Regions from separate parts of the Rheinheimera sp. WS51 genome, predicted to be linked through region 2. Evidence: predicted binding sites of a transcription regulator. Region 2 holds the regulator's gene; the other holds the start of a gene.
What was found. The regulator FNR, encoded in region 2, switches genes on or off when oxygen is low (the NO sensors DNR and NnrR bind a similar motif). The targets are predictions, from matches to a motif close to TTGATNTANATCAA.
Positions count from the first base shown of each region.

Region 1: ACRCA4_RS10915 (putative zinc-binding protein) is a predicted target of FNR. The motif match lies at 7,156-7,169, and genes of this name have one in related genera.

Region 1 is NZ_JBOTRC010000009.1:8,927-19,534, forward strand. Features, by position in the region: gene ACRCA4_RS10885 (U32 family peptidase) at 1-443, shown strand, start outside; gene mog (molybdopterin adenylyltransferase) at 470-1,006, shown strand; gene ACRCA4_RS10895 (protein kinase domain-containing protein) at 1,003-2,748, opposite strand; gene ACRCA4_RS10900 (NarK family nitrate/nitrite MFS transporter) at 2,789-4,285, opposite strand; gene ACRCA4_RS10905 (MFS transporter) at 4,586-5,866, shown strand; gene ACRCA4_RS10910 (NnrS family protein) at 5,878-7,080, shown strand; gene ACRCA4_RS10915 (putative zinc-binding protein) at 7,242-7,622, shown strand; gene moeB (molybdopterin-synthase adenylyltransferase MoeB) at 7,639-8,418, opposite strand; gene ACRCA4_RS10925 (YbaN family protein) at 8,402-8,812, opposite strand; gene norR (nitric oxide reductase transcriptional regulator NorR) at 8,812-10,335, opposite strand; gene ytfE (iron-sulfur cluster repair protein YtfE) at 10,500-10,608, shown strand, end outside.
Region 2 is NZ_JBOTRC010000007.1:5,126-15,733, reverse strand. Features, by position in the region: gene gap (type I glyceraldehyde-3-phosphate dehydrogenase) at 1-552, shown strand, start outside; gene ACRCA4_RS09545 (hypothetical protein) at 662-1,081, opposite strand; gene ccoN (cytochrome-c oxidase, cbb3-type subunit I) at 1,355-2,785, shown strand; gene ccoO (cytochrome-c oxidase, cbb3-type subunit II) at 2,796-3,407, shown strand; gene ACRCA4_RS09530 (cbb3-type cytochrome oxidase subunit 3) at 3,413-3,595, shown strand; gene ccoP (cytochrome-c oxidase, cbb3-type subunit III) at 3,588-4,568, shown strand; gene ACRCA4_RS09520 (FixH family protein) at 4,645-5,130, shown strand; gene ACRCA4_RS09515 (heavy metal translocating P-type ATPase) at 5,143-7,524, shown strand; gene ccoS (cbb3-type cytochrome oxidase assembly protein CcoS) at 7,521-7,712, shown strand; gene ACRCA4_RS09505 (sulfite exporter TauE/SafE family protein) at 7,705-8,379, shown strand; gene fnr (fumarate/nitrate reduction transcriptional regulator Fnr) at 8,416-9,129, shown strand; gene uspE (universal stress protein UspE) at 9,233-10,165, shown strand; gene ttcA (tRNA 2-thiocytidine(32) synthetase TtcA) at 10,253-10,608, shown strand, end outside.

The DNA of each region.
Region 1 (10,608 bases), on a different contig from region 2:
AATGGTTAAGCAGCATTTTGCAACAAAGTGTTATTACAGATATTCGTGATTGTTTTACTACCGAAGTATTTGCTTTTGGCCACCTTCCTTTAGCTTGGAGTGGTCGCTGTTTTACTGCGCGCTCAGAAAATCGCAGTAAAGATCAATGTGAACTATGCTGCATTAAATACCCACAAGGCCGTAAAGTTAATAGCCAAGATGGCAGCCAAGTATTTATTCTTAACGGCATTCAAACTCAGTCTGGCTATCGTTATAACTTAGTTAATCAGCTACCAACTATGCAAGGGTTAGTGGATATAGTACGCTTAAGTCCTGAAGTAGAAGGCACTTTTAGCTGGCTAGACAAATTTAAAGCCAATATTAACGGCCAAGCACCGCAAGCTTTAGCCGCTACCGACAGCAATGGTTATTGGTTGCAATTAGCCGGTATGGCAAGTCAGTAATTATATAAGTAATAACAGGAACAAACATGGATAATAAGATGGCTAAAATTGGTATTGTCACCGTGAGTGATCGCGCTAGCGCCGGTGAATATGAAGATATTTCTGGTCAGGCGATTATTGATACTTTAAATGATTATTTAACTAGCGAGTGGCAGCCAGTATATCGGTTAATTCCTGATGAAAAAAACTTAATAGAGTTAACCTTAACCGAACTTGCTGATGATGAAAACTGTAGTTTAATTGTCACTACCGGCGGTACTGGGCCAGCAAAGCGAGATCTAACCCCTGAAGCAACAGAAGCAGTGTGCGATAGAATGATGCCTGGTTTTGGTGAGCTTATGCGCGCTGAGTCATTAAAATATGTTGCTACGGCTATATTGTCTAGGCAAACAGCTGGGTTACGCGGCGATAGCTTAATCATTAACTTACCAGGTAAGCCTAAAGCTATTCGCCAGTGTTTAGATGCGGTGTTCCCTGCTGTGCCTTATTGCATTGATTTAATGGAAGGGCCTTACTTAGTGTGCAATGAAGCGGTAATTAAACCCTTTCGACCTAAAAGCTAACGTCGTAATATAAACAGCCAAATAACCAACAACAACGTAATAAACCAAAACCCCGACAACAATTGCCAAAAAAGTAAGGGGTTGGTTTTATGCTCTTGTTTTACTTCTTGGTGCAAAAACTCTGGGTTTGGCTGCTGTAGGTCGGTTAGCAATTGATTTAGGGTTTGATAACGCTGGTTTAGCGATAAACTTACCCCTTTTTCTAAAGCACGATCAAACCAAGTTGGGATAACAGCATTAAACTGACTGGCAGAACGATAGCGTAACTTGTCATAATCAGCGGCTGTTCTGCACTCCTCTACCGCATCGCCGTAAGGTAATTGTCCGCCTGTAAACAGCTCATAGCTAATAGTGGCTAAGGCATAAATATCACCTTGAATACCCGAGTTGTGGCCAAGTAAATATTGCGGATCAGAATAACTGGCCGTACCTAAAGCAATATCCTGCTGCATGGGGCTATAAATTTCAGCTAAGCTGGCTACATAAACCGAACCAAAGTCGACCACCTTAAGTTTTCCATCTGGCAAACGTAAAACATTGCCAGGCTTTAAGTCTTGATGAATAGCCCCTACTTGATGAAAAGCCTGTAAACCTTGAGCTATCTGTTTTACTAATGAAATAGCCAGCGACGGTTTTAACGGTTGCGGCTGCTCGGCAAACCATTTATCTAAGCTTTGGCCGGGTAAATATTCCATTAAATAATATAAAAACGTGCGTGGCCTATCTTGGCGAATCACTTTTACTACATGCTCACTTTGGATCCGCAAGCCAATCCATTCTTCGCGTATAAAACGGTCAATATAAAAGTGATCATCGTCAAAGTTGATTGATGGGCATTTAAGCACTAATTCAGTTGCAGTGGACTCATCTTTAACTAAATATAAATGACTACGACTGCTGGCAAATAACTCTTTTAGTACCAAATAACCATCTATTTTCATGCCAGGCTCTAGCGCAGGTGGAAAAGGTAAACGGGTTAATTGTTGGTTTAAATCATCTAAGCTTTGCTCTGGAATACTTGTTACTTCAACCAAAATAGCACTTAAATTATCATCAGACCGCTTGGCCATTGCAGTGTTATACATAGCTTGCACTGCAGCATTAACATCAGTTAGCTGCATAAGTTTGGTAAGCTCTGAGGTTGTAATAAAATCATGGATACCATCACTAGTGAGTAAAAAGCGATCTCCCGCTTCAATAGCAATGCTGTTATGATCAGCCGACACTTTTGCATCCATACCTAGAGCACGACCTAAAAACTGCCTCTTATCTGATAAAACTGTGGTGTGATCTTGGGTTAATTGTTGCAAAACACCATCACGTAAATGATATAAACGGCTATCACCAACATGAAAAAAGTGCGCGGTTTGTGATTTTAAAACTAAAGCCGTAAAAGTAGTTAAATAGCCTTTTTGCTCATGATTACTAGAGTGATTAAAAACATGACTTAATTGATACAGTTTATCGTTAATTGTTTTTAATAATTGTTCGGTACTATAAGCTACTGACCAGCTATCTGGCGTTTGTGGATACTCTTTACTGAATCGCTGCACAGCTAAGGTACTGGCTTGCTGTCCTGCTTCGGCGGTACTTACGCCATCGGCTAAAGCAAAACAGGCTCCTTTGTATGTCATAAGGTGAGCATCAACAGGGATATAGCTAGCAACAGCATCTTCATTAACCGATTTAATGCCGGCTTCACTGAGCTGACTAAATACAAGCTGTAGCTGTTGTTCGCTCACCTTAAAACTAACTCCTAACTTCTGTGTTTAGGCCAGTGCCTTATCCAACACTAATATGATGCACAGTACCATCTTCACCCACTTCAGTAATATGACCTTTAGGGTTGTCTAAAAACATTACACTAAATAATCCTACTAAAGCTGAAGCGGCGATTACAAAAAAGAAGGTACTGTAATCAACATAGCTTAATACAGTTAAATATACGACAGCGCCTACGTTACCATAAGCACCAGCCATACCCGCTATTTGGCCTGTCATACTGCGTTTAATTAGTGGCACTATAGCAAAAACAGCACCTTCACCGGCTTGAACAAAGAAGCTACATAACATAGTGGCTATAACCGCGAATGGGATCCACCAATGACTATCCATTAAGCCCATTAAAAAGTAACCTGCAGCTAGGCCACCTATAAGAATAAGCATACTTTTGCGACGGCCAAATTTATCTGAAATCCAACCGCCCATAGGCCGAGATACCAAATTCATAAAGGCAAAGCCTGAGGCTAACAAGCCTGCTTTAACAGCAGACAAACCTTCAAATGTTTCTATAAAATATAAAGGTAACATAGATACTACGGCGAGCTCAGAGCCAAAGGTAGTAAAGTAAGCCACATTTAAAATACCGACTTGTTTAAAGCTATATTTATCCGTTTCAGCTACACCAGCACGTAAATGCTCTACGTTAACACTCCAAATTTGTTGTGTTTGGCCAATAAACAGTACCACCAACACCCCCCAAAATCCGTACATAATATTCGTAGAGAATAACTCTACTCCGGCTGGGGATAAACGCCATGCCAACATACCTAGGGCTAAATACATTGGTATATTCATGATAATTAGCAAGTACAGATCGCGCCAGCTTGAAACCATCATGCCACCGGTTTTTTTCGGTTTAAAATAAACCGAACCTTTAGGGGTATTACGTACTAATTTATAAAATATTAAGGCATACACTGCACTTATAACACCAACCGCAGCAATAGCGTAGCGCCAGCCGTTTTCACCACCAAACATTAACGCTAATGCTGGTAAAGTCATAGCAGCTGCCGCTGAACCAAAGTTACCCCAGCCACCATAAATGCCTTCTGCTGTGCCAACCTGATTATGCGGAAACCACTCACCTACCATACGAATACCAATAACGAAACCGGCGCCGACAAAACCTAATAAAAATCGCATTATGGCCAGCATGTTATAGGTTTGAGCAAAAGCAAAACCAATACACAGCATGGCAGATATAAATAACACTAATGAATAAACAATACGCGGTCCATAGCGGTCTACCATCATGCCGACAACAATTCGTGCAGGAATGGTAATAGCGACGTTTAAAATAAGTAAGGCTTTTACTTGGGCATCACTTAACGCTAACGCTTCTTTGATATGAATAAGCAAAGGAGCATGAGCAAACCACATAACAAAAGTTAGAAAGAATGCAAACCACGCTAAGTGCAGCATTTTTATTTTTTGATCAGCAAAATTAAGGATCCTTAATTTGCTACTGTTTTGTGCTGAATATGACGGCTCTGACATATTACCCCTCCAAGGGATTTACTAATTAACCCTACTCATTGTAAGGATCAAACCCGACAAAATCTTTGATATAAAACAAACTAAAAAAAAGCCAAGTGGTTGTTAAATAAATATTATAACCTATTGTAAGTAGTGCACTTAAAGCCGTAACTGGCATTCTGACAATAGCAGCTACCCCTTAAGTGGTAAGCGGTAAAATAAAAAAGTATAAATAAACGCATCAGAGGTACACCCTAGAATTCACTGCAAAATTAATTGCACTGAGTAAACTAAAGCTATGGCTTACTAACGGGTAATAACATGCAAGTAAAACGGGTTAATGCAAATAAAGCTTTAATTATTGCCACGCTAGCCTTTGCTGGTTGTTTTTCAATTTGGACCCTTTATGCCGTTATGGGCTTAAACCTGCAGCAACAGCTAAAATTAACAGCAACGCAGTACGGGGTTTTATTAGCTGCGCCAATATTATCTGGCGCCTTATTGCGTATCCCTGTAGGTTTACTGGCTGATCGCTATAACAGCCGAAAGCTGTGGATAGCGCTCATGTTATTGGTATTACCCCCATTACTACTTTTGCCTTATATTAATAACTTTCAAGGTTATTTGTGGCTAGGGCTTTGGTTTGGTGTTAGTGGTGCATCATTTAGCATTGGCACTCGTTATGTATCTGATTGGTTTAGCACAGCGCAACAAGGCCGAGCTTTAGGTATTTTTGGCGTTGGTAATGTAGGCGTAGCAATCAATTTTATTTTAATACCGCTTATATTACATTTTCTAGATTGGCGCTGGATTGGTCCTATTTATGCTCTAGGGCTTGTGTTATTAATCTTATTGTTTGCACTGTTAGCGCCTAATGTAGCGCCGCCAAAAATAAACAGTACGGTTAAAACCAGTTCATTACGCGAGCTTAGTGCTCAGTCCAGAGTTTGGCGTTTTTCACTGTATTATTACTTTGTTTTCGGCAGCTTCTTAGCTTTACTGCTTTGGCTACCACAATACTATATGCAAGCCTATGAATTAACGGCGCAACAAGCCATGGCATTTACTTTATTTTTTGTTGCTAGCTCATCAATGATGCGAGCCTTAGGCGGTTGGTTTGCTGATAGATATGGTGGGAGAGCAGTAAACTGGACTGTATTTTGGGTCTGTATTGTTTGCTTATTCTTTTTAAGCTACCCACCTACTACCATGCTTATTCATGGCATTGAAAAAGATGTCACTATTTCTATCTCTGTCAATGTGTGGTGGTTTACTGCGCTTATTTTTATTATTGGTGTTGCCCAAGGTTTTGGCCGAGCTAGTGTTTATAAAGTGCTTTACGATTATTACCCAACCCAAATGGGCGCAGCGGGGGGCTTTGTTGCCGCTATTGGTGCATTAGGCGGTTGTACCTTGCCAATTTTATTTGGTGTAGCACAAGATATACTCGGCATTGTTACAGGCTGCTTTATGATTTTATATGGTGTGCTTGCACTGTGTATGGTGACAATGTTTTTTGCAAACCAAGCAGCACAATTTCAACAGCGACTTAAATTAGCACGTGAAAATAACTTCTTACAGGAAAATGATGACTTTTTATAGGATAAATAAACATGCAAATTAGTGATCTTGCTACAGAGCAAAAACTGATGCCATTACTGCGACAAGCATTTAGACCCATGTTTTTATTAGGTGGGGCTTTTAGCGCTATTGCTATGTTGCTTTGGGGGCTTGTCTTAGCCGGGCATATACAACTAACGCCCTTTGCCAATGTATTGTTTTGGCATAGCCATGAAATGATATTTGGCTTTGTTGTTGCTATTGTTATCGGTTTTTTATTAACCGCAGTGCAAAACTGGACTGGCCTGCGCGCGCCTCATGGCAAAACTTTATTGTTTATTACCTTATTATGGTTAGCCGGTCGCTTAGTCTTATTATTTGGCCAATCTTTACCCTTAGTATTGGTTGCTGCTATTGATCTTAGTTTTTTACCTGTTTGTGCTTTTTTATTAGCCAAACCCCTTATTCAAACCGGCCAACAGCGCAATTTGTTTTTTATTCCTGTGTTGGCGCTACTGACTATATGTAACTTATTAATGTACATAGGTGTTGCTTATCACCGCTATGATTTACAGCAGCTGGGCAGCCAAAATGCGGTTTGGTTAGTCACCTTATTAATGACCATCGTCGGTGGCAGGGTATTGCCTATGTTTACCGCGAACGGCACTCAAACTAAAAAAGCCGAGCCTATAGTCTGGTTAGATCGTATTGCTTTAGGTTCGCTTTGGTTAATTTTCATTCTGCACTTTTTAACCTTAACTCAGTACATTCATGCTTATGCTATTAGTGTTTTATTTGCCATTAGCGCTATAGCCATTGCTATTCGCTGCGCTCGCTGGAAAATATGGATCACCGCTAAAGTGCCTTTATTATGGTCATTGCATATTGCTTATTGGTTTATCCCAATTGGCTTAGCGCTTTATAGCGCCCGTTATGCCGGTTTACCAATAAGCAATAGTGTTGCCTTACATGCGTTAACTGCTGGGGCTATGGGCTCGATGATCTTAAGTATGATGGCACGCGTTTCTTTAGGTCATAGTGGCCGAGTATTAAAACCCAAAGCCATAATGTCTGTTGCCTTTATTTTAGTTATTGCTGCGGCAGTAAGTAGAACACTGTTAATCTCAATTTGGCCGCTTGAAACAACACATTGGTTAATGTTGGGCGTGGCTGCTTGGTGTGTCGCTTATTTGCTCTATGTTATCGTATATTTTCCGGTATTAACTACCCCGCGTCCTGATGGCCGGCCTGGCTAATAAGACACTTCGTTTCAATAATGCTCTAAGCCGGTTTATTATTTGTCAGTAAATCGGCGCTAGCCTAGCTTTAGTTTGATATATATCAAGTCAACATTTTAATTGCGCTCTAGACTTAAGGTTACAACTTACTTTGTTGTAACCTTATAGGAGCCAAGTTAATGACCATAAATTATAAAGATAAGCCTTTAGTTTACGCCTGCTCAGGTTGTTCAAATGTTGCACAACTAGCTAATGACTTGGCTGTAGTTTTAGACAGAGAAGGTTCGGCTCAAATGTCTTGTATTGCTGGTGTTGGCGGTAAAGTGAAGCAGTTGGTTAAAGTGGCTAAATCTGGCCGGCCCATTTTAGCTGTAGATGGTTGTGCGCTTAATTGTGTAAAGCAAACCTTAGCCACTGTTGATGTAGTACCCACTTGGCATTTAGAGTTAACGTCACTTGGCTATATAAAACGTGAACATGAAAGTTGTAACCTAAACGATGCTTATAAATTAATGCAGCTGGTTCGTACCAAACACTTAGGCCTAGCGACAAGCGATTAGCACTCCATGATCAGCTTTAAAGCAAAGAGCAGACTGAACAATGCGGATCTTTAGTTAAAGTAAACTGCTGCCATTGGCTATACATAGCATCAAATAACTGCAGTTTACCAAATAAAGGCTGGCCCACTTTGGCTAAAATTTTCACCGCTTCAAGTGCTTGCATAGTGCCGACAATGCCAACTACAGGCGATAAAATGCCGGCTTCCATGCAACTTAATTGCTGCTCGCCAAATAGCTGACTTAAACAATGGTAACAGGCTTGATCGCCCTGCATGCTAAAGCTGGCCACTTGGCCTTCAAAGCGAATAGCCGCACCAGATACTAAGGGCACCTTAGCCTTAACGCAGCCAGCATTGATGGCGTTACGAGTACTTAAATTATCGGTGCAATCTAAGACTAATGAATACTGCGGGATCAGTTGGGCTAAGTCTTCTGCCGTTAAACGCTGCGTCAGAGTATCAATTTGTATTTCACTATTTAACTGTCGCAGCTGGGTTGCCGCTTGCTGTACTTTAGCTAAACCAATATCCGTTTCACGATACAAAATTTGTCGCTGTAAATTGCTGCTATCAATACTGTCATCATCTACCAAAGTAATAGCACCAACGCCGCTAGCAACCAAATAAGGAGCCGCCGCACAGCCTAAACCGCCCATGCCGATAACCAGTACTTTGCTGGCTAATAAAGCTTCTTGACCGCGAAAGTCCATGGCCGGCAGCATAAGATGACGACTATAACGCATAGCTTGTTCAGGGGTTATTTGTTTTAGTTGTTTTTTGTTAAGAGACGTTGTCATTGTTATTCTCTGCCAATTGCTCAGGGATCTGCTCTGGTCGCAGCCAGATCCAAATAGCAACGGTTAACATAATTAAAGGTACAGCTATTTTCACCCAGAAAATAGCTGCTGAAAACTGTAATACAATGCCACTTATAGACATCATACCTATAGATAAGTATTTAGCTTTTCTGGGCACTATACCGTATTGGCGCCACTTTAAAATGGCAGGCCCAAGGTGAGGCTGAGCTAATAACCAGCGCTCTAATGCCGGCCAGCCTTTACCGCCCGCCCAAGCACTGACTAATATAAATGGCACTGTTGGCATCACCGGCAATACCATACCTATTAGGCCTAATAATAAGCTGATAATGGCCAAAAAACGCCAAAACAGCACTCCCATAAAGCGCAACATTATTTCATTCCTAAACGCTGGGCTAATTTATGCAGGTTACTGGCATCTATTTCTAGCTGCCGTGCTGCCTGTGACCAACTACCTGCAGAGTTAACTAAGGCTTGCTCTATCATCTGGCGTTGTAATTGATTAACTGCTTGCTTTAATGACACACCTGCCACGACTTGTTTATGAATTAACTCATGTTCACCCATTAACGCTGAGCTGGCTTCTATATCTAATAACTCAGAAGCAATAGTTACAATATCATTGCGTGAAGCACCATGACTTAGCGCTTTAATTGCAGCGCGGCTAATAACATGCTCTAACTCGCGCACATTACCCGGCCAGTTATAACTTAATAATGCTAGCTCAGCTTGTGGTTCAAGGCGCAAAGCTCGTAAACCTAAACGGCGACTATTTAGCTCTAAAAAATGCCCGGCTAATAATGGAATATCATCTCTGCGTTCTCTTAATGGTGGTATAGGTAACGGATAAACCGACAATCTATGATATAAATCAGCTCTAAATTCACCACTTTTCACTTGCTGCTTTAAATCTCGATTGGTTGCAGCAACTAAGCGTACATTGACGGTTCTTGATTCATCTGAGCCTAAACGTTGAATTTCACCGTTTTGTAATACTCGTAATAATTTAGCTTGCACCGCTAAGGGCAATTCCCCTACTTCATCTAAAAATAAAGTGCCGCCATCGGCAGCTTCAAAGCGACCAGCACGTTCGCTATTAGCACCTGAAAAAGCCCCTTTAGTGTGGCCAAATAACTCGCTTTCTGCCAAGCTTTCCGGTAAAGCCGCACAATTTAAATAAATTAACGGCTTTTTCGCTCGGTTAGAGCTACGATGTAACTGCCTTGCAAATAGCTCTTTACCTACCCCAGTTTCACCTAATAATAAAACCGGTAAGTCTGAATTTGCGACTATTGCTAACTCTTGCAGTACTTGCTGTAGCGGCTTACTTTGGCCAATAAGTTCATATTGCTGATCATTGGCTGTAAATACTGGCTCATTTGCCTGATGGGTTGTTCGCAGCGCTCTATTGGCTTGCTCTAACTCAGTTAACCTAACCGCTGCCTCAACATATAAGCTGTAACGCTGTAACTCTATAACCGTCTCCTGATTAAAGCTATTGCCGTCTAGCGCATCTAGGGTTAATACTCCCCAGCAGCGGCCTTCAATAAATAAAGAGGTGCCCATACAATCATGTACTGGTAACGCTTTACCGGGTTGATCGGCTAATAAGCCATCATAAGGATCGGGTAGCTCTGAACTGGGATCAAACCTCACTGGATTACGGCTAGCTAAAATAGCGGCTAATCGCGGGTGCTTACCCACTAAAAATCGCCGACCATGGGCTTCGCGCACTAACCCATGCAAGGCCACAGGTTTTAAAATTTCATGCTCTAACTTTAATAGACCCACAGCACCACAATTAAAATGACTACGTAAAGTACTCACTAAACGTTGCAAACGAACCGCAGCCGGTAAGTCTGTGACTAAATCAGCAATAAGGCTTTGCTCTAGCATGGTAGCTTTCACCCTTTCATGGTTATTTAAACCTAGCTTAATATGGGTTTAATATACCATAGCGTTAAATAAAACCATATAAATCAATGGTGGTAGTTTTGGCCTAACTCTTGCTCTATACAGCTATATAACAAGTTTTATTTATTATTTAGCTAGGAGTCAGTATGTCATTATTAGATCAATCTTTAGGTAGCATTGCGACATCTGTTGCTGGAGCAACAGCAGTATTTCATCAATTTAAATTAGACTTTTGTTGTGGTGGCCAACTAAGTT
Region 2 (10,608 bases):
TGCACAACTAACTGCCTAGCCCCAGTTGTTCTGCCTTTACATCAGGCTTTAGGTATTGAATCTGGCATTATGACCAGCATTCATGCTTATACTAATGATCAACGTTTAACAGATGCCCATCATAAAGATCCTCGCCGAGCTAGAGCTGCGGCTATGTCGATGATACCCACTAAAACAGGCGCTGCGGCCTCTGTTGGCTTAGTTTTGCCTGAACTTGAGGGTAAATTAGATGGCCTTGCCGTTAGGGTGCCTACATTAAATGTCTCTTTGGTTGATCTTAGCTTTATAACCAATAAAGACACCAGCGTTGAGGAAGTAAACGCTATTATGGCTCAGGCAGCAAAGAGTGCACCATTAAATGAAGTATTAGCAATTAATACTCTACCGCTTGTTTCAATAGATTTTAATCACCACCCAATGTCGGCCATTTTTGATGCGACTGGAACTCGCGTTAAAGGTAAATTAGTCAAGGTAATGGCTTGGTATGACAATGAATGGGCTTTTTGTAACAGAATGCTAGATAACACCCTATTATTAAAACAATTTCTATAATTAGGGCTTAATTTGCCAGCTAAAATTGTGAGCAAATAATAACCTAAATAAAATACCCCAATCGAAACACGACATGCCTTAACTGATGTCGTGTTTTACCTAAAATAAATTAGTTAACCCAGCTAGAATAAAAAACGGCTGTTTCTGTATCTACACTAGCATCATCGTATCTAATATTAAGGCTAAGTTGCCATTGCATCTTGCGAATACTACATGCACCTAGTAAAAACTCAGCTTTATAATGATTACCGCTCTGCTTGGCTGTCTTTGAGAACTGTAACGGGATTTTCCCCATATACATAGAAACGCCCACTAATTCTGCTTGAATATTCACAGGGACTTTGCTGATATCAGGGTTAAAGCTTAAAGAAAAAATAAGCGGTGTTTCAACCGGGGCACGGTGATCATTTAACATCAATTGCCAATCGGCAGTGCTAACAACAATAGCAGCTTGTGTTTTCCCGTTTGGAGCTTTATTGCAGCTTATTAATAGCGACATAGAAAACAGCAGTAGCAATAAGCGGGACATAAATAAGCCTTAATTGTATGGGGTTAACTAATATTGTACTGGCTATTAGATATATTGAGCAAATTTGCATTATAAATACCCATTTGCTCAACAGATCTGTATTCTAAACCAGAAAATACCGGTTTCGGCTATCTTTTCTTGGCTAAACACCTTAATATATATAGTCAAAATAACCATATAAAAATTATTTGTTAAAATTAACATATGGTTAATAACAACGGTTGCTTAGGCAACTTTTTCTAGTAACCAGCACAAACTTCAGCGGAACTCAACATGATCCAGACTAAATCGTTAAATGTTGATTACAACTATAGCGTTGTCCGCCTTTTTGCCGTAACTACCGTAATTTGGGGTATTATCGGCATGGGGATGGGCGTTTTTATCGCGGCCCAGTTATACTGGCCAGCATTAAACTTTGATATACCTTGGTTGACCTATAGTCGCCTACGTCCTTTACATACCAATGCGGTTATTTTCGCATTTGGTACTAGCGCATTATTCGCTACGAGTTATTATGTTGTACAACGTACCTGCCAGGTACGATTGTTTGCTGAAAAGCTAGCTATGTTTACCTTCTGGGGTTGGCAAGCAATTATCGTTGCCGCTGTTATAACCTTACCTATGGGCTTAACTTCAACCAAAGAGTATGCAGAGCTTGAGTGGCCTATCGATATTTTAATTACTATCGTGTGGATTTCTTACGCCATCGTATTTTTCGGTACCTTAGTTAAGCGTAAAACAAGCCATATTTATGTGGCTAACTGGTTCTACGGTGGTTTTATTTTAACTATTGCCGCTTTGCACGTAGTGAATAGCATGGCTATCCCCGTTAGTGCCTTTAAGTCATATTCTATTTATGCGGGTACTGTAGATGCAATGGTGCAATGGTGGTATGGCCATAATGCGGTTGGTTTCTTACTTACTGCAGGTTTCTTAGGCATGATGTATTACTTCGTACCTAAGCAAGCGGGTCGCCCGGTTTATTCTTACCGTTTATCTATAGTTCACTTCTGGGCACTAATTGCTTTATATATCTGGGTTGGTTCTCACCATTTAATTTATACAGCGCTACCTGATTGGACTCAATCTTTAGGTATGGTGATGTCTGTTATTCTATTCGTGCCAAGCTGGGGCGGTATGATTAACGGTATTATGACCCTATCTGGCGCTTGGCATAAGCTTAAAACCGATCCTATTTTACGTTTCTTAATTGTTTCATTGTCTTTCTACGGTATGTCTACCTTTGAAGGCCCTATGATGGCAATTAAATCAGTTAACGCGTTATCGCACTATACTGACTGGACGGTAGGTCATGTTCACTCTGGTGCTTTAGGTTGGGTAGCCATGATTTCGATTGGTGCTATCTATCACCTTATTCCGGTGTTATACAATAAAACCCGTATGTACAGTACGACATTAATTAACTCACACTTCTGGTTACATACTATTGGTGTTGTATTGTATATCGTTGCAATGTGGATATCGGGTATTACCCAAGGCATGATGTGGAGTGCAGTAAACACTGATGGCACCTTAACTTATAGTTTTGTACAAAGTCTTGAAGCCTCTAAGCCATTCTACTTTATGCGCTTTGTAGGTGGAGTATTTGTTGTAGCCGGTATGTTATTAATGGCTTACAACGTATTTAAAACTATTCGTGCACCGAAAGAAAGCTTGGCAGATCCAGTGCCAGCGGCTGCGTAAGAGGTAGATCATGTCTAATAAGAATCATCATGAAAAGATTGAAAAAAGCGTTGGTTTACTGACTGTTTTAATTTGTGTTGCCATCTCTTTTGGTACCTTAGTTCAGTTAACTCCATTGCTATTTATCGATGAAATGAGCGAACCTGTAACCGGTATGACCCCTTATTCACCTTTAGAATTAGAAGGTCGTGATATTTATATCCGTGAAGGTTGTGTAGGTTGCCATAGCCAAATGATCAGACCATTTCGCCATGAAGTTGAGCGTTATGGTCACTACTCTGTAGCGGGTGAAAGTGTTTGGGATCACCCATTTTTATGGGGTTCTAAGCGTACAGGCCCTGATTTAGCTCGCGTTGGTGAACGCTATAGTGACGATTGGCATCATGCTCACTTAGTTGATCCTCGCTCTGTAGTGCCAGAGTCTAATATGCCGGGCTTCCCTTGGTTAGAAACTAACCTATTGGATGGCAAAGATACGGTGAAAAAGATGGAAGTATTGCGTCAGCTAGGCTTACCTTATACTGATGACGATATTGCAGGCGCTGTAGAAGCAGTTAAAGGCAAAACAGAAATGGAAGCCTTAATTGCTTACTTACAATCACTTGGCACACACTTGAAGTAACCACTATGACATATGCAGATATTCACAGTATTTACACGGTAATTTTGTTTGTTGCTTTTGTCTCTTTTGTGTTTTGGACTTTTGTCTTAAAACGCAAAAAAGATTTCGATCAGGCTGCGAACTTAGTATTCGGCGACGAACTGAAAAAACAACAACAAGAAACCAAACAGGAGTCAGATCATGAGTAGCTTTTGGAGTGCTTGGATCATTGTTTTAACCCTACCCGTTATCATAGGTTGCTTTTGGTTATTAACCATTAGTTTGAAAAACTATGTAGACGTTCCAGAGGGTGAAGTAACCGATCATGTGGTTGATGGTATTCAAGAAGTAAATAACCCACTACCTCGCTGGTGGACCTATTTATTTTATTTAACTATCGTATGGTCTGTTTTCTATTTAGCCCTATACCCAGGCTTAGGTAACTTTAAAGGCTTTTTAAACTGGACTAGCTCTAACCAAGGCATTAAAACCTTAGAAGAGTCTCGTGCTGCTGTGGAATTAGCCAAAGCTGAAGGCCACCGAGTTCAGCTTGATCGCGAAGTTGAAGTTGCCAATGAAAAATATGGCCCTATATTTCAACAATTCGCCCAGCGTGATGTGATTGACTTAGCTTATGATGATGAGGCTATAAAAATAGGTCAGCGCCTGTTTTTACAAAACTGCTCGCTATGTCATGGTTCAGATGCGCGTGGCCAAAAAGGTTTTCCTAATTTAACCGATACCGATTGGTTATATGGTGGTACCCCAGACAAAATTAAAGAAACGATTATGTTTGGTCGTAAAGCTGCCATGCCTTCTTGGACTGAAGCCTTAGGTGGCGAACAAGGCGTAAAAGAAATGACCGCCTATGTTTTAAGCTTATCTGGTCGTGAAGTTGATCAAGTAGATGCCAATGCAGGTAAAGCTAAATTTGCTTTATGTGCTGCTTGTCATGGTATGGATGGTAAAGGCAGTCTTGCTCATAACCTACCCTTTGGCGCGCCAAACCTAACAGATAACGTTTGGTTATATGGTGGCTCAGCTAGAGCAGTAACTGAAACTATTAACTTAGGCCGTGCTGGTGAAATGCCACCATTTCATAAAACCTTGGGCGAAGATAAAGTACATATCTTAACTGCTTATGTCTATCGTTTAGCTAACCCAGAAAAGCCAGCTAATTAATCCAGCCTTAAGTGTTGGTGTAGTAAATTTATAAGCCCCGGTTGCGGGGCTTATTTCTATCTAAAATGAGGTTGTTATGCAGCAAGATATTAAACCTTGGTATAAGCAATTATGGCCTTGGCTTCTAATCGCTATACCGGTTTTTACCGCCCTTAAAGCTGTGCATACCGTTTACATAATGCAAGGTAACATTCCTGATATGGTTGTAGATGACTACTACAAAGAAGGCCAAGCAATTAATCAACAACTGGCCTTATATCGAGAAGCTGAACTGCGTAACCTAGAGGCTAAGGTGCTTATTGCAGCAAACCAAGTGATTATTCGTTTTAGTCATAATAAAACATTACAAGACACAGTGTTACTGTCATTTTATCACCCAACAATGTCGGTGAAAGATTTTGAACTTATTGCCCAGCGCAGTGGCCAACTTCTTTATATTGCGACGCTACCAAGCGCACTAGAAGGCAACTGGCGTATTGTTGTTTCTGATGACTCTACGGATTGGAAGCTTAGAGCTAATTTAATTTTACCTTCTACGGAAGAAATTCCCTTAGGCTATTAACAGGACAGTTTTGTGAGTACGACTCGCTGTTTTCATTGTCATGAGTCAGTTCCTACAACTGCTGACTATACACTTGTTTTTGATGACAAAAGCCGTCACTTTTGTTGCCCGGGTTGCCTTGCTGTTGCCCAAACAATTATTGATAGCAATTTAGCTGACTATTACCGCTTTAGGACTGCGCCTGCTACAAAAGCGGCACCTTTACCAGACTCCATTAAAAACGAATTAAGCCATTATGACTCAAGTGATGTACTAGACGATATTAGCCAGCTTCATGGTGAGTTAAATGAAATTGAACTATCTATCGAAGGCATTAGCTGTGCTGCTTGCGCTTGGTTGATTGAAAAGCAACTACGACAATTTGCCGAAATAGCTAAAGTGAATGTTAATTCAACTACCCAACGTTGCTACTTACTCTGGCATGCTCAAAAGTTGCCTCTAAGTCAAATTATTTCAGCACTGCAAGAAATTGGCTATCAAGCCAGCCCTTTTATAGCGGATAAAGAAGAGCAGAGCTTTAAACAAGAGCTTAGTCACTATTTAAAACGCTTAGCCGTATCTGGCATTATATCAATGCAGGTGATGACTATTGCTTTTGCTTTATACTTTGGTGATTACACCGGCATTGAACAATCTCATCAAGGGTATTTGCGTTGGATTAGCCTGCTGCTAACCCTACCCGTTGTGTTGTATTCAGCATTGCCTTTTTTACGTAGTGCCTTACGTAGTGTTAAAAGCCGGCAATTAAATATGGATGTGCCTGTTAGCCTGGCTATTTATTATACTTTTGCCGCATCTGCCTACGCTACCATATTTAATACAGGTGAAGTTTATTTTGAATCTGTCTGTATGTTCACTTTTCTATTGCAGTTAGGTAAATTTTTTGAGTTCCGCGCGCGCGCTAAAGCCAGAGACGCGACAAGTAACTTGCTAAAAGTCATGCCAGTTAGTGCAACCTTAATTAGCAATAATGAGCAACAGATTGTCTCGGCTCGGCGCTTAAAAGCTGATGATATTATTCTAATTAAACCCGGTGAAACCATTGCTGCTGATGGCGTCATTATTCAAGGTGATACCACTGTTGATGAGTCTATGCTTACCGGTGAATATAGGGCTATAGAGAAAAACCTCGATGATACCGTCCTTGCCGGCAGCGTAAATCATAACGGATTAATTCAGGTTAGCGTAATTACACCGCTAATGGCTTCTCGATTGGGCCAAATTATTGCTCTGCAACACCGTACTTTTAGTCAAAAACCCGCCTTATTGCAAAAAACGGATAAGTTAGCGCAAAACTTTATTGAGAAACTGTTACTTATTGCGGTACTTACTTTCTTACTGTGGTATTTCTGGTTAGATCCTGATCGTGCTTTTTGGGTTACGCTTTCAGTGTTAGTCGCCACCTGCCCTTGCGCTTTAAGCCTAGCTGCGCCAACAGCTGTTACTTGCTCATTAGCACAATTAAATAGGCAAGGTATTTTAGTTAAAAATAGTGAAGCTTTAGATGCGATCCCTGATATTAGCCATATTGTATTTGATAAAACCGGTACCTTAACTCAAGGCCAATTTTCACTAAACCACGTACAGCTTTTTAATAACAACTATAACCGCGAACAAGTACTAAATATTATTGCTAACTTAGAAATTAACTCTGAGCATCCTATTGGCCGTGCGTTTAGCCCTTTTTACCAGCAGCCTTTATCGTTATCACAGATAGAGATCACTGTAGGTGGTGGGATTTCTGCTTACCATCAACAGCAACTAATTAAAGTGGGTAGCGCTAAGTTCTGTCAAGTCGATGCCGTTGCAGACGCTATGGTCTATCTATCTATTGGTGAGCAACTTATTGCCAGTGTTAGTTTACAAGATGCATTGCGACCTGAAATTCCACGTTTAGTATCACAGTTAAAATCTAAGGGCTATCAACTTGTTATGTTAACCGGCGATAGCTCTAGTCAAGCAGAGCAGCTTCAGCAGCAACTTGGGTTTGATATTATGCATAAAGGCTGTTCACCAGAGCAAAAAGTTGCACATATACAAACGCTTGTTGCTAAGGGCCATAACGTTATGATGCTAGGTGATGGTATTAATGATAGTCCTGCTTTTCATGCTGCGCATGTTTCTGTTGCGTTGCAGTCTGGCACCGATTTATCTAAAAACCAAGCTGATGTGGTATTATTAAAGCCTGATCTTAGTTTGTTATTAAAACTCGTTAAAGGGAGTAAACTGGCTAAGCTTAGACTAAAACAAAACTTAGCTTGGGCTGTAGGCTATAATGTGATTATTATCCCTTTGGCTGTCGCTGGTTTTGTGTCTCCTTATATTGCGGTGTTAGGAATGTCTTTTAGTTCATTGCTAGTTGTCTCTAACTCGTTAAGGCTATTAAAAATATGAACGTTATCTATATTCTAATCCCTATTGCTATTTTATTCGTTGTGTTTGGCTTAACAATATTTTTTTGGGCGGTGCGTAGAGGCCAATTTGACGATTTAGAAAAACAAGGCTTTAGTATCTTATTTGATGAAACAAACGAAAAAAAACAGTTAAAAACTTCGTCTGATAAGTCCAAACACCATGAGTAATGATGTTATTGCGGCTATAGCAATTGGTTTTATTGGAAGTAGTCATTGCTTAGTTATGTGTGGCGGCATAGTGGCCGCCTTACAATTAGCAATGCCAAAAGCTAATACCGCACGAAAACTTTGGTTACAGCTGGTTTTAAGCTTAGGCCGTTTATCTACTTATAGTTTATTTGGTGCTGCTGTGGGTTATTTTGGCGCTAGCGCAATGCAATTAGCTGGCGGCTCATTATTATGGTTACGCTTAGTTGCGGGTTTATTATTGATTGCAATTGCGCTCTATATTAGCCGGCTTTGGTTTGGCCTATTGAAATTAGAACAACTCGGCCAAGGTATTTGGCGTTATATTCAACCTCTGACTAAACATTGCTTGCCTTTAGACTCGACAAAAAAAGCCTATTTATATGGCTTATGCTGGGGATGGCTGCCTTGTGGTTTAGTTTATAGTGCTTTAAGTTGGAGTTTAGTCAGTGGCGGCGCTAGCGCTGGCGCTCTTGTTATGTTTGCTTTTGGTCTGGGCACTCTACCTGCCATTTTACTTTCTGGTCTTGCAGCACAAAGGTTAAACACCATAAAAAATAATTTAATAGTAAGATACCTGACCGCTTTAATATTAGCGTCTTATGGGTTATATACCCTTTGGCTTGCTGCGAGTCGGCTTTTTCATTAAGCTTTAATTTTAACTTATCTTATAAAAGGTCTAAACATGCAGAAATCTGCTTTAAAGTGTCAAGATTGTGGTTTTAGTCAGTTATGTTTACCTTTTTCATTAAACCGCTTAGAAATGGATCAGCTTGACGATATTATTCAGCGTAAAAAACCGTTTCATAAAGGAGATATGTTATTCACAGCTGGGATGGCGCAAAAATCGCTATTCGCTATTCGCTCGGGCACTTTCAAAAGTTTTACTATCACGACGCAAGGTGATCAGCAAATTACCGGCTTTCATTTACCTGGTGATATTTTAGGTTTTGATGCCTTTAATACCGAACAACATCCTAGCTATGCTGAAGCATTAGAAACGGCTATGGTGTGCGAAATACCTTTAACTAATTTAGAACATTTACTAGGTCAGTTACCCCGTTTACGCCAACAAATAATGCGCTTAATGAGTCAAGATATTCAAGCTGATCAGCAAATGATGCTGCTATTAAATCATAAAACAGCAGAGCAAAAGCTAGCCAGCTTTATTCAGCAGCTATCACAACGTTATGCAAGTCGAGGCTTTGCTGGAACTGAATTTAGGCTAACCATGACTCGTAGTGATATTGGTAATTATTTAGGCTTAACGGTTGAAACGGTAAGTCGGCTCCTAAGTAAGTTAAATAAAGCGCAACTTATCACCGTGGAAGGCAAGCTAATTAAAATTACTAATCCTAGTCAACTATCTGAATTAGCATCCTTATCTGCGCGGTGTTAAGATTTAAATTAGTATAAATTTTAAGTTAATTACCCCCGGTTATCCTATTATGTGACTATACTAATCTAAACACTATAACCCGCATTATGATGAGGAGTCGGCTATGTCTGCTTATAGCAATGTCTTAGTAGTATTAGATCCTGCCGCAGAGCAGCAAAAAGCACTTAATCGTGCAATTCAATTGGCAAAATTGCAGCCCTGTCGATTAACTATATTTTTAACTGTTTATGATTTTTCTTATGAAATGACAACGATGCTTTCGGGCACAGAGCGTGAGTCAATGCGCCAAGCAGTTATTGCTGATCGTGAGCAGTGGATCCAACAGCTTCTTAATCAAACCCATAGCGCAGAGCTTGATATAGAAATATTGGTGGTATGGCATAACCGCCCTTTTGAAGCTATTGTCCATACTGCCATAGAGCAAAATATTGATTTTGTTATTAAAGGCACTCATGATCATGATGTATTAAAATCAATGATATTCACACCAACAGACTGGCATATTTTGCGCAAGTGTCCCTGCCCTGTGCTGTTAATAAAAGAACACGAATGGCCGACACAACGTAATATTATAGCTGCCGTTCATGCTGGTAGTGAGCAAGACCATCACTCAGAGCTTGATCAGCGTATTGTTAAAAAGGCACTGCAAATGGCGGCCTTACTTGATGCTAAAGTGCATTTAGTTAATGCCTTCCCTGGCACGCCCGTTAATATTGCCATTGAGATCCCCGAATTTAATCCACAAGAATATAATCAAAGTATGAAACAGCACCATATTGATGCTGTAGCTAAGCTAGCTCAACAATTCAATATTCCACAACAACGCTGTCATGTTATTGAAGGTATGCCTGAGGATGCTATTCCCAATGTAGTAAAAGAGCATAATGCGTTAATGGTAGTTATAGGCACTATTGGCCGCACGGGATTTTCTGCAGCTATTATTGGCAACACTGCAGAGCATGTGATTGACCAATTAGATTGTGATGTACTGGCAGTAAAACCGGCCGATTTTATTAGTCCATTACAAAAAAATTAAAATTAAAGCGGTTTTAGGCTTAGGTTGCTTTGGTATTTGCCTTGCCTTAGTTATAATGTGCGCCATTTTAGATTCAGGTTCAATATTATGACTCACGCAGCGCAAGCTAAAGCCCAGTATAGTTTAAATAAATTACATAAACGCTTACGCCGCAATGTAGGACAAGCAATAGCCGATTTTAATATGGTTGAAGACGGCGATAAAATTATGGTTTGTTTATCGGGCGGTAAAGACTCATACACTATGCTTGATATTTTGCTTAATTTGCAAAAGTCTGCCCCTATCAACTTTAGCATAATCGCCGTTAATTTAGATCAAAAGCAACCTGGCTTTCCTGAGCATGTGTTACCTAACTACCTAGATGAGCTTGGCGTTGAGTATCTTATTGTTAATGAAGATACGTATTCTATTGTTAAAGAAAAAATTCCTGAAGGTAAAACAAC